3 regions of the Vibrio mangrovi genome follow, and region 3 is predicted to be linked to each of the others. Evidence: predicted binding sites of a transcription regulator. Region 3 holds the regulator's gene; each other region holds the start of a gene.
What was found. Region 3 encodes MetJ, which represses methionine synthesis genes. Its sites were predicted from a motif close to TTAGACNTNTANANGTCTAA; they were not measured.
Positions count from the first base shown of each region.

Region 1: a site for MetJ is predicted at 1,924-1,943, ahead of metE (5-methyltetrahydropteroyltriglutamate--homocysteine S-methyltransferase). Genes of this name have one in related genera too.
Region 2: a site for MetJ is predicted at 2,912-2,931, ahead of metK (methionine adenosyltransferase). Genes of this name have one in related genera too.

Region 1 covers NZ_AP024883.1:2,069,607-2,074,084, reverse strand. The annotation lists gene OCU74_RS09295 (amino acid ABC transporter permease) at 1-141, shown strand, start outside; gene OCU74_RS09290 (amino acid ABC transporter ATP-binding protein) at 161-886, shown strand; gene metR (HTH-type transcriptional regulator MetR) at 945-1,856, opposite strand; gene metE (5-methyltetrahydropteroyltriglutamate--homocysteine S-methyltransferase) at 2,132-4,426, shown strand.
Region 2 covers NZ_AP024883.1:625,333-629,810, reverse strand. The annotation lists gene epd (erythrose-4-phosphate dehydrogenase) at 1-475, opposite strand, end outside; gene tkt (transketolase) at 682-2,676, opposite strand; gene metK (methionine adenosyltransferase) at 3,030-4,184, shown strand; gene OCU74_RS02720 (SprT family zinc-dependent metalloprotease) at 4,392-4,478, shown strand, end outside.
Region 3 covers NZ_AP024883.1:3,329,702-3,334,179, forward strand. The annotation lists gene OCU74_RS14855 (malic enzyme-like NAD(P)-binding protein) at 157-1,434, shown strand; gene OCU74_RS14860 (glutathione S-transferase family protein) at 1,505-2,155, opposite strand; gene metJ (met regulon transcriptional regulator MetJ) at 2,323-2,640, opposite strand; gene OCU74_RS14870 (O-succinylhomoserine (thiol)-lyase) at 2,911-4,077, shown strand; gene OCU74_RS14875 (bifunctional aspartate kinase/homoserine dehydrogenase II) at 4,077-4,478, shown strand, end outside.

The sequences.
Region 1 (4,478 bases), 1.3 Mb from region 3:
AAAGCCGGGCGGGAAGTTGTTGCCGGAAGTTTTGCACCATTTGAAGTGTGGTTTACCGTAGCAGCACTTTATCTGCTTGTAACCGGTTCACTGTCGTGGGCAATCCAAGTGTTAGAAAAGAGGTTATCGGCCAGTGACTAGTCAGTATACCGGTGAAGACATGATTGTTGCCAAAGGGATTGAAAAATTTTATCCCAATGGTTGTCATGCACTGAAAGCCGTCAGTGCAACCGTCAGGAGAGGAGAAGTGGTCGCGATTATCGGACCATCCGGCTCGGGCAAATCCACTTTTCTGCGTACATTGAACCAGCTTGAAGCGATTAATGAAGGCTCAATTGTAGTCGATGGCGTTGATATGTACGCTAAATCAACTAATATCAATCAGTTACGGCAAAATGTCGGCATGGTATTCCAAAGCTTTAATCTGTTTCCGCATAAGACAGCTCTGGAGAATGTGATGCTGGCACCATTAAAGGTTGCCAAGCGTCCGGCCAAAGAAGTTGAGGTCGCAGCAAAAGCACTGATGCAACGGGTCGGTCTTGCTGAACGGATGAATAATTATCCGTCCCATCTGTCCGGTGGGCAGCAGCAACGGGTTGCGATTGCCCGGGCTCTGGCGATGGAACCTGATCTGATGTTGTTCGATGAACCAACTTCAGCGCTTGATCCGGAAATGGTCGGGGAAGTTCTGGATGTTATCAAAGGACTGGCAGCAGAAGGGATGACCATGGTTATTGTGACCCATGAAATGGGGTTTGCCAAGGAAGTTGCCGATCGGGTGCTATTTATGGAAGATGGTGCACTATTGGTTGATGACACTCCCCAGGTTGTATTTGAACGTCCGCCACATCCCCGGCTACAGCAATTTCTTGCTAAAGTCCTGTGATTCATCATACTCCGCCAGTTTTACTGGCGGATGTTTTTTGTATCAGGACATGAGAGTATCAGGCTATTTTTATCCCTTCTAAATGAGTTTTACACTGCTGGCGTGCCGTGGCGAAGAAGGCCTGTAGGTAGCGTTTTTCTTTTTCTCCGTTACGGACTGCAGCAAACAAGCGTCGCCATAACCCTTGTCCCAATGGTTTACTGGTGATCAGACGCTGACGGGAAAATTCACTAATGGCCCAGTTGGGAAGCGCAGCGACACCCAAGCCGGCTGAAACCATCTGAACCAGCATCAGTGTATTATCAGCCTGTTTCCACTTTTGCGGCTCTATTCCCGCCGGATGAAGAAAATGTTTATAAACGTCAAGGCGTTGTTTCGGAACCGGATAAGTCAGCATCGTCTGCCCGGCTAAATCTTCCGGCTGAATACAGTCAGATTCCGCCAGCGGATGATTAATCGCAGTGACCAGACGCATTTCAAAATCAAACAATGGCTCATAGTGAATCTCTGAGCGCGGCATAATATCTGATGTAATCAACAGATCCAGCTCTCCGGCCAACAGAGCCGGCAGAGGCTCGAAACCAAATCCGGAAGAAAAATCCAGACTTACATCCGGCCAGCTAAGCTGGTATTCCTTTAACGCCGGCATAAGCCACTGAAAGCAGGAGTGGCAGTCAATCGCCATGTGCAGCCGACCATTCACATCTTCTTTGATACTGGCAATCTCATGTTCGGCCTGAGCCATTCGGGGTAAAACATCTTCTGCCAACCGCAGCAGAATTTCGCCTTCGGATGTAAATCTGACCGGGCGTGTTTTTCTGAGAAAAAGCTGGCTGCCAATCCGGGATTCCAGATCTTTAATCTGATGGGACAGTGCCGATTGAGTCAGATGTAGTGCTGTTGCCGTTGCTGTGAGAGAACCGGTATCCCGTAGTGAAATCAACGTCTTCAGATGTTTGATTTCTAACATGAGTTTTCCTCATTTTTAATAAATTAAGTTGAATATTTTTACTAAATTACGCTGAAATTTATGGCATGTAAACATCTGGACGTCTATTCCAGTTAATTAAATTCAACTTTATTTTCTGGTCATGAATTTTATTAATGTACCAGTTGAATAATTGGAGATTGTCACACATGCCATTTAGCAGGATATTTTAGCCATCCAGACATCTTTGAATGTCGATAAATAAATCAGCAACCAAGTCTTAAAGACAAAAATAATCAATCAAAAGGATGGTACTCATGGCAATAACAACACATATCTTAGGTTTTCCCCGTATCGGCGAAAAAAGAGAACTTAAGTTTGCATTAGAAGGATACTGGCGTGGGGAACTGGATCAGGCTCAGCTTGAAGCCGTAGGTGCATCGATTCGCCAGGAGAACTGGACATTGCAGGCGAAGCATCAGCTTGGGTTTGTCACTGCCGGAGATTTTGCCTGGTATGATCATGTGCTGGCAACCTCTCTGCTATTGGGGCATGTTCCACAGCGTCACCGGAATGGTGATATCGACATTGATACGCTGTTCAAGATTGCCAGAGGTCAGTCTCAGCAAGGATGTGACTGTCAGGGAAGTGCTGCATCCGATATGACCAAATGGTTTAACACCAACTATCACTATATTGTGCCGGAATTTTCGGCCCAGGATTCATTTGAAGTGAGCTGGCCGCAACTGTTTGATGAAGTGAATGAAGCTATTCAACAAGGACATCAGGTGAAACCTGTATTACTGGGGCCATTGAGTTACCTGTACCTGGGTAAATCTGTTGAAGATGGCTTTGAACGCTTGTCGCTGCTGCCTCAGTTAATTACTGCTTATCAGGAAATTCTGGCGAAGCTGGCAGAACAGGGGGTGTCGTGGGTTCAGATCGATGAGCCGATTCTGGCTCTGGAATTAGATGCGTCCTGGCTGGGTGCTCTGAAATCCACCTATCAGCAGTTGCAGGGAAAAACCAAACTTTTGCTGACAACCTATTTTGATTCGATTACCGATGTATTGGATCAGGTGACAGAACTTTCAGTCGACGGGCTGCATATAGATCTGGTCTCATCTCCGGAACAGTTGGATAGCGTTGCCGGGAAATTACCTGAGCATTGGGTACTGTCTGTTGGGGTGATTAATGGACGTAATGTCTGGCGGGCTGATTTGGCAGCATTACTACAGCAGTTACAACCACTGCATGAGCAATTGGGTGATCGTTTGTGGATTGCAAGTTCGTGTTCGTTATTACATAGTCCCGTGGATTTATCTCTGGAGAGCGAACTGAGTGAAGAAACCCGGAGCTGGTTTGCTTTTGCCCGTCAGAAAGTTGAAGAACTGGGTCTGCTCGGTGCGGCGTTAGATGGTGATGTTGCTGCTATTGAAGCATGTCAGAACTACAGTCGCCCGATTGAACAACGTCGTGCATCCCAGCAAGTGAATAAACCGCATGTTCGTGAACGGGTCGAAGCCATTACTGATGCTCTGGCGGCCCGGGATTTACCTTATGAGGCGCGTGCTGAATATCAGAAAGAAGCCTTAGGTTTACCATTCTTACCGACCACGACAATTGGTTCTTTTCCCCAAACCAGCGAAATCAGAAAAGTGCGTAATGATTTCAAACAGGGGCGTTTGTCAGAAAATGACTATAAGAGTGCTTTAAAATCTCATATTCAGGAAGCTGTCGAGCGTCAGGAAGCTTTAGGGCTGGATGTGCTGGTTCATGGTGAAGCTGAGCGAAATGATATGGTGGAATATTTCGCTGAGAATTTATCCGGATTTCAGACTACACGTTTTGGATGGGTACAGAGCTACGGTTCACGTTGTGTGAAGCCTGCGATTGTCGTCGCCGATATTGAGCGGGAAAAACCAATGACAGTTGAATGGTCTGAGTATGCCCAGTCTCTGACTTCAAAGCAGATGAAAGGGATGCTGACCGGACCGGTGACTATTTTGTGCTGGACCTTCCCGCGGGAAGATATTTCCCGTAAGACAATTACCCAGCAACTGGCTCTGGCACTCCGGGATGAAGTCGCAGATCTGCAAAACGCAGGGATCAACATTATTCAGATTGATGAACCGGCTATCCGGGAAGGATTACCGCTGAAGAAACGCGATCATCAGACCTATCTGGACTGGGCTGTACAGTCTTTCCGTATTGCAGCTTCCAGTGCAGCATCGCAGACCCAGATACATACGCATATGTGTTATAGCGAGTTTAATGAAATCATTGAATCTGTCGCGGCTCTGGATGCTGACGTGATCACGATTGAGACTTCCCGCTCGAATATGGAGTTACTCAATGCATTTGAAGCCTTCAATTATCCGAATGAAATCGGTCCGGGTGTTTATGATATCCATTCACCGAATGTTCCGTCTCAGGAATGGATTGTTGAATTGCTGAAGAAAGCATCTCAGGCTATTCCGGCGGAAAGACTATGGGTGAATCCTGATTGTGGCCTGAAAACCAGAGGCTGGCCGGAAACGGAAGCAGCACTGCGTAATATGGTTGCCGCGGCCAAAACACTTCGTGCAAACTGGGAAGAACAGGCAGCATAATCTATCTGAAAGAAAAAGAGCCCCGGAATCGGGGCTCTTGTAGTTTATCCGG
Region 2 (4,478 bases), 970 kb from region 3:
AGGAACCATTGGAAACAATACGGTGCTCCGTTTTTAATGTCTCATGGTTCACCCCATAAATAATGGTGTTATCCAAATCATGGCTTCCGGGATGCGAAAAAAGCACTTGCCGGGCTCCGGCTTCCAGATGGGCCAGACCATCATCCCGACTTCCGAATACCCCGGTACAATCAAGAACGATATCAACATCCAGATCACGCCATGGAAGCAGTTTCAGTTCAGGCAAATGAAGAATCCGGACAGCATCAGAGCTGCCATCCTCGTGGTGGAGATATAAATGTTCCTGATCATGACTGATTTTTTTGAAAAAGCGGCCATGACTGGAGTCAAACTGGAGCAGATGAGCCATCGCATCAGGTTTAGCCAGTTCATTCACTGCAACCACTTCGATTTGCTGACTCTTACCACTTTCATAAACAGCCCGCAAAACATTCCGGCCTATCCGGCCAAAACCATTGATTGCGATTCTTAACATTCCTCTCTCACCTTCTCAATACGCTTTATATCATTAGAGGCATGATAGTAACGGATTGTACAAAAAAATAACATCCGTTATATGTTCAAATCACCTTTCGGTGACAGATGCAAACATATAGCCAATAGACACTGTTTCAGAAAAATAACTCAAAGAAAAAATGCCGGACATCAGGTCCGGCATTCAACAATAAGATTAGCGAGTATTTAGTTTAGCGACAGCGCAACTTCCACCACATTTTCAACAGTGAAGCCAAACAGCTTGAACAGTTCACCGGCCGGTGCTGATTCCCCAAAGCTGTTCATACCAATAACACGACCGTTCAGACCAACGTACTTGTACCAGTAATCTGCAATTCCGGCTTCAACTGCAACCCGGGCTGTCACCGATGCAGGCAGAACCGCTTCACGGTAAGCTGCATCCTGACGGTCAAATGCGTCGGTTGATGGCATAGAAACCACACGAACCAGTTTGCCTTTTGCCGTCAGCTCAGCCGCAGCCTGGACAGCCAGTTCCACTTCAGAGCCGGTCGCAATCAGAATCAGCTCCGGTGTGCCCTGACAATCTTTCAGGATATAACCACCTTTCGCGATATTTGCCAGCTGAACTGCATCACGCTCCTGCTGAACCAGATTCTGACGGGAGAAAATCAGTGCAGTCGGTGCATCTTTACGCTCAATCGCCAGTTTCCAGGCCACCGCTGATTCAACCTGGTCACAAGGACGCCAGGTGCTCATGTTCGGTGTCAGACGCAGCGAAGCAATCTGCTCAACCGGCTGGTGGGTCGGACCATCTTCACCCAGACCAATCGAATCGTGCGTGTAAACCTGAATGTTCTGCACTTTCATCAGTGCCGCCATCCGCATCGCGTTACGGGCATACTCCATAAACATCAGGAAGGTGGCACCATAAGGAATAAAGCCGCCATGCAGCGCAATCCCGTTAATGATGGCCGTCATTCCGAATTCACGCACACCGTAATGGATATAGTTGCCGGAAGCATCATCTGCTGTCAGAGACTTCGAGCCGGACCACATCGTCAGGTTCGATGGTGCCAAATCAGCCGAGCCGCCCATAAATTCAGGCAACAGCTTGCCGAACGCTTCCAGTGCATTCTGCGAGGCTTTGCGCGAAGCAATCGTGGCCGGATTGGCCTGAAGGTCCGCAATAATCTGACTGGCCTGTGCTTCCCAGTCAGCCGGTAGTTCGCCGTTCACCCGACGGGTGAATTCAGCAGCAAGCTCCGGATACGCCGACTGATACGCGGCAAATTTTTCATTCCAGGCGGCTTCTTTGGCTGCACCGGCTGCTTTGGCATCCCACTCGGCATAGATATCCGCCGGGATTTCAAACGGACCATATTCCCAACCCAGCTGCTGACGGGTGGCCTGTACTTCATCGGCTCCCAGTGGCGCACCGTGGCAATCATGCGAACCGGATTTGTTCGGCGAGCCGAAACCAATCACGGTTTTGGTACAAATCAGGGTCGGACGGGAAGATTCTGCCTTCGCCGCAGTAATCGCCGCTTCAATCGCTGCCGGATCATGACCGTCAACCGCCGGAATAACATGCCAGCCATACGCTTCAAATCGTTTTGGCGTGTCGTCGCTAAACCAGCCTTCAACATGACCATCAATCGAAATGCCATTGTCATCCCAGAAAGCAATCAGTTTACCCAGACCCAGTGTTCCGGCCAGTGAACAGGCTTCATGCGAAATCCCTTCCATCAGACAGCCATCGCCGAGGAAAGCATAAGTGTGGTGATTGACGATATCGTGACCGTCGCGGTTAAACTGGGCTGCCAGTGCTTTTTCCGCAATCGCCATACCCACGGCATTGGTAATGCCTTGTCCCAGCGGACCGGTGGTCGTTTCGATGCCCGGCGCATAACCGTACTCAGGATGGCCCGGTGTTTTCGAGTGAAGCTGACGGAAATTCTTCAGGTCATCGATAGACAGGTCGTAACCGGTCAGGTGCAGCAATGAATAAATCAGCATCGAACCATGGCCATTGGACAGAATAAAACGGTCACGGTCAGCCCAGTTCGGGTTCTGCGGGTTATGGTTCAGATGAGAGCGCCAGAGCACTTCAGCGATATCCGCCATCCCCATCGGGGCGCCGGGGTGACCAGAATTGGCTTGTTGAACACCATCCATGCTCAGCGCACGGATTGCATTAGCAAGACGTTTTTGGGAAGACATGTCAGCTCCTGAAAGTCATAAAGCAAAATTAAAAAAGCAGTGTACTGCGAAAAACACCGCATTGTCGCAAAGCCCCCGATTCGGCGCAATCGATTTGCTAACGAAATATATGCGCGATCTGTCTCAAATTTACCGCTTAAGTCCAGAAAGAGGGAAAAGTCTCTCAGAATCAATAAGCAAACCGATGTTTATAAATAGCAAAAAAAGTCTTGTAATTCCATTTCGGCAACATAGAATAGACGTCTAGATGTAAAAACATCTCTTATGTTTAACGCTTGTTTTTATCTCTTGTTTTTTTAAGTAATTCGAGTAAGTGTTCAGTATAACTTGCTCATCACCTGAGTGGAGTTCTCATGACAAAGCATCTGTTTACTTCTGAATCCGTATCAGAAGGACATCCTGATAAAATTGCAGACCAGATTTCCGATGCCGTACTTGATGCGATTTTAGAACAAGATCCGAAAGCGCGTGTTGCCTGCGAAACTTATGTTAAAACCGGCATGGTAATGGTTGGTGGTGAAATCACTACTTCAGCCTGGGTTGATATTGAAGAACTGACCCGGAAAACAGTTCGTGAAATCGGCTATACCCATTCAGATATGGGTTTCGACGCTGACTCTTGTGCAGTTTTAAATACGATTGGCAAACAGTCTCCTGATATTAATCAGGGTGTAGATAAAGCAGATCCGAAAGAACAGGGAGCTGGTGACCAAGGGATCATGTTTGGTTATGCAACCAATGAAACTGAAGTGCTGATGCCAGCACCGATCACCTACGCACACCGTCTGGTTCATCGCCAGTCGGAAGTCCGTAAAAACGGCACCCTGCCATGGCTGCGTCCTGACGCTAAATCTCAGGTTACTTTCCAATACAATGAAGGCAAAATTGTCGGTATTGATGCTGTTGTATTGTCTACTCAGCACAGTGACTCGATTTCAACAGAGGCACTGAGAGAAGCAGTAATGGAAGAGATCATTAAACCGACGCTTCCAGCAGAGTGGCTGACAAAAGAGACCAAATACTTTATCAACCCAACCGGTCGTTTTGTAATCGGCGGCCCGATGGGCGACTGTGGCCTGACTGGGCGTAAAATCATTGTTGATACATACGGTGGTGCGGCGCGTCACGGTGGTGGTGCATTCTCAGGAAAAGATCCATCCAAAGTTGACCGTTCTGCTGCTTATGCAGCGCGCTACGTTGCCAAAAATATTGTTGCAGCCGGACTGGCAGACCGTTGTGAAATCCAATTGTCTTACGCGATTGGTGTTGCCGATCCGACATCAATCATGGTAGAGACATTCGGTACTGAAAAAGTATCTCTCGATATCATTGTTGAAGCTGTTCGCCAGAACTTTGACCTGCGTCCATACGGGCTTCAGGAAATGCTGAATCTGCTTCAGCCAATTTACCAGAAAACTGCTGCTTATGGTCACTTTGGCCGGGATGAGTTCCCTTGGGAAGCGACAGACAAAGCAGCACTACTCCGGGATTTTGCCGGACTGAAATAATTTCAGATCGTTCCTGTTTTCTGGTTGATCGAACAAGTTTATATAACAATAAGTTCACCTAACAAATAGTGAACACCGAAGATAACAAGCCCTCCATTCGGAGGGCTTGTTTATTCTGAAATAAACAGACATGATAGATCCCGATTGGGATGATATTTCCATTCCTTAGTTTATCGATCTGAAATAGCCGGTAAAAAAGTGTCAGCAATTACTGTTTCCCCAGAGCTTCAGACTCAAATCAATACACAAATTCAGGCCTGTATCACCCGAGCCTCACGCTACTTTGATCAACAC
Region 3 (4,478 bases):
TCAGAAAGCCGAGTTATATCAGCATAAACTCCTCCAACCTCTGTATAGTTATGCAATTTTTCAATACATAATACCAAGATCGCCTAGGCAGATGCCCAGACATCCATTAAAATGAAGTTTCTTTCCCTATAAACATTACAACGAGACTCTACCCTTATGTCTGAAGACAATCGCCAAGATTTAACTCCCGAAGAAGAACTGCGTCAAAAAGCGCTGAACTATCATGCAGTTCCAACTGCAGGGAAAATCGCAATTACACTAACGAAACCTGCTGATACTGCAGCTGATCTGGCTCTGGCCTATAGCCCGGGTGTCGCAGAACCAGTACGGGAAATTGCACAAAACGTAGATAATATTTACAAATACACGGCGAAAGGAAACACCGTAGCAGTAATCTCTAACGGAACAGCCATCCTCGGATTAGGAAATCTGGGGCCAATGGCATCAAAGCCGGTCATGGAAGGAAAAGCCCTGCTATTTAAACGATTTGCAGGCCTGGATTCATTTGATATTCAGGTAAAACACCGCACAATTGATGAATTCGTGGATACAGTCGCAAATATTGCCGATACCTTCGGCGGCATCAATCTGGAAGATATTAAAGCACCGGATTGTTTTGAAATCGAACGTCGTCTGATCGAGCGTTGTGACGTACCGGTATTCCATGATGACCAGCATGGAACAGCTATCGTAACTGCCGCAGGTATGCTCAATGCAATTGAGCTACAGGGAAAGGACCTGAAGGAATGTACGATCGTCTGTCTGGGTGCTGGGGCTGCCGCTGTTGCATGTATGGAACTTCTGATCAAATGCGGCGCAATGCGTGAAAAAATCTACATGCTCGATCGTAAAGGCGTGATTCATACCCGCCGGGACGATCTGAATGAATACAAACAGCTGTTTGCCAACAATACCGACAAGAGAACTCTGGAAGATGTGATTAAGGATGCCGATCTGTTCCTTGGCGTTTCTGGCCCCAACCTCCTGCCACCGGAAGCATTGGGTCTGATGGCAGAAAAACCAGTCGTATTTGCCTGTTCAAACCCGGATCCGGAAATTAAACCGGAGCTGGCCTATAAGGTTCGCAATGATTTGATCATGGGGACCGGGCGTTCGGATTATCCGAATCAGGTCAACAATGTTCTGTGTTTCCCATTTATTTTCCGCGGTGCTCTGGATATTCGGGCCAGTGAAATTAACGATGAAATGAAGATTGCCGCAGTAGAAGCTATTCGCCAGTTGGCAAAAGAAGAGGTTCCGGCTGAAGTGCTAAAAGCAGCCAGCGTTGATAGCCTGTCATTCGGACCGGAATACATCATTCCTAAGCCGATGGACCCACGGTTACTGCCTCGGGTAGCCAGAGCCGTCGCACAGGCAGCCGTAGATTCAGGTGTTGCCCGGATTCCAATGCCTGAAGGCTATATGGAAGATTGATAACATCATGTTCTGAATGAAAAAGAGGATACATCGTTGATGTATCCTCTTTGCTTTGTTTGACGGGGATTCAGGCAGGTATTTTTTGCATTGCTTGCTGATAGCTATCCAGTTGCGTGGCCTGTGCTATATAACGTCGAATATTCGGATATGGAGAAAGATCAGCCCGCGTATCCGCCATCAGCAATATTACAATCATCTGAAAATCTGCACCGCTGAGCTGTTCTCCGGCAAACCACATATGCTGACCGAGAAAATCATCGATATAGCGGAAGAAGGTTGTCAGACGGGGCTCAATTACCAGTTTATCCACCTTATCAAGAAAAGAACGAATCAAAGGCCGCAACAGGAATGGTACTTTTTCCCCCGATTTAATGAAAATCAGCCGCATCACCAGCCACATCATGAACGAACCTTCCGCTGCATGTAACCAGTAACGGTAATCAAGCAATGCCTGTCCCGACTCTGGTCTGAAACGTCGCTCATGGTCATAAGTATCAATCAGATATTCAATAATCGCACCCGATTCAGTGACCGTCTGCTCTCCATCGACAATTATCGGTGATTTACCCAAAGGATGAATCGCAGTCAGAGAGGACGGAGCGCCCCAGGTTTTCGGATCTCTGGCATAGTGAATCACTTCGTACTCAAGTTTGAGAGCCTCTAATAACCATATGACGCGCAATGCCCGGGACTGCTCAAGATAGTGAACATAAATCATCTCTGACCTTCTTTATTTCAGGTAAAAGTAACACTTGTCTTTCAGTGTTATTTTTAACGTAAGCGCGACCAGACTGATACTCACCTGGGCTTTAAGCGGCTTCATTCAGCCAACCAGTATTGGGAAATCAGTCTTGTCTGGTGTACCGAACAGGAAAAGCGCCAGCATTACTCGTCATAAGACTCAAATTCGATGCCCATCGCAGTCATTATCGCTTTCGCTTCTGTTGGTATGTCATCCGGACGATCTTTACGCAAATCTTCGTCCGTCGGCAGAGGCTGACCGGTATAGGCATGTAAAAATGCTTCACATAAGAGCTCACTGTTTGTTGCATGACGTAAATTATTAATCTGACGTCTTGTCCGTTCATCTGTCAAAACTTTAAGTACTTTCAACGGGATAGAAACCGTAATTTTCTTGACCTGCTCGTTTTTCTTACCATGCTCTGCATAAGGACTTATGTATTCACCATTCCAATCAGCCATTGCTTCCCCTTATTGCGCGGAATCGTCATTATTATGCCCAAACAACCTCAATATGCGGGATTCTGGGTCATTTGGATATATAAAAAAGTAGGCACTAATTTTAGCTTTATTTACTGCTATAAGCAAAGACATATAGACGTCTAGAAGTATTGACGTCCCACAAAATTATCAGTAAAGTGAGTAGCCATATTCAATCGGTTCTGATTGAGATTTTCAGCGACAGCCCCCACTAATTAATGACATCAGTATGTCAACAGGAAGGAATCAGATATGAGCGCTCGCAAACCTGCAACCATCGCCGTTCGAACAGGTATTGAGTCAGACACGCAGTACCATGCTGTTGTTCCCCCGATTTATCTCTCAACGAATTATGGATTTCCGGCATTCGGGGAAGTTCCTCAATATGATTATACCCGCTCCGGTAATCCGAATCGCGGACTTCTGGAACAGGCACTTTCTGAACTGGAAGGTGGTCAGGGAGCCGTTATCACCAATTGTGGAACATCAGCACTCAACTTATGGATTTCTGCGTTTATTGGGCCGGAAGATCTGATTATTGCGCCCAATGACTGTTATGGTGGCACTTATCGTCTATTTAATACCCGAGCCAACAAAGGTGATTTTCGCGTACTGTTTGTCGATCAGTGCGATGACGATGCCATGGCGGAAGCTCTGGCACAGCAGCCTAAACTCATTCTGTTGGAAACACCGTCCAACCCGCTTGTTCGGGTGGTCGATATTGAAAAAATCTGTCAGCAGGCGAAACAGGCTGGTGCATTGGTTGCCGTCGATAATACCTTTCTGACCCCGGTCTACCAGCAACCATTATCTCTTGGAGCAGACTTTGTCGTCCATTCAACGACCAAATATATCAATGGTCACTCCGATGTAATTGGTGGCGTGATTATCAGTAAAAGCAAAAAACATGCAGAAGATCTGGCCTGGTGGGCTAACTGTATCGGCGCTTCCGGTACACCATTCGATAGTTATATGACACTCAGAGGGCTTAGAACGCTGGGTGCAAGGATGCGGTGCCACGAAGAGAGTTCACAAAAAATTCTTGCTTATCTGCAATCTCATGAACTTATCGGAGCCATCTATCACCCGAGCCTGCCCTCACATCCGGGACACGAAATTGCGAAAAAACAGCAACGTGGATTCGGTTCAATGCTCAGTTTTGAATTTGCCGGCAGTTATGAAGAACTTCAGCAATTTGTCAGCCAACTCAAGCTATTTTCACTGGCGGAATCATTGGGTGGCGTAGAAAGTCTGATTTGCCACCCGGCAACAATGACACACCGGGCAATGGGCGAAGAGGCTCTGAAAAAAGCTGGCGTGTCCCTGCAACTGCTGCGTTTGTCTGTCGGTCTGGAAGATGCTGAAGATCTAATTGCAGATTTGGATCAGGCTCTGGCTCAGGTAAAGGAGACCCGTTGATGACAACCGTACGCCATCTCCATAAATTTGGAGGAAGTAGTCTGGCAGATCCGGCGTGTTATCGCCGCGTTGCTCAAATTCTGAAAGAGTATTCACAAAGTCATGATCTGGTTGTCGTCTCAGCCGCAGGCAAAACAACCAATCAGCTCATTGCTTTTACTGAACATCTCGCTGTTGCACCAGAACAGGCACAGGAGATTTTAAAACATGTTCAACAATTTCAGACCCAGTTAATTGACGAATTACTCGAAGGTGAAGCTGCTCAGGCACTGACAACGCGACTGACAAACGAACTCACACAACTGGCCGAATTGAGTGCACCTCTAACAGCGCCACAACAGGCATCAGTGCTGGCGCATGGTGAAATCTGGTCATCCCGTTTAATGGCAGCTTTGCTCAAT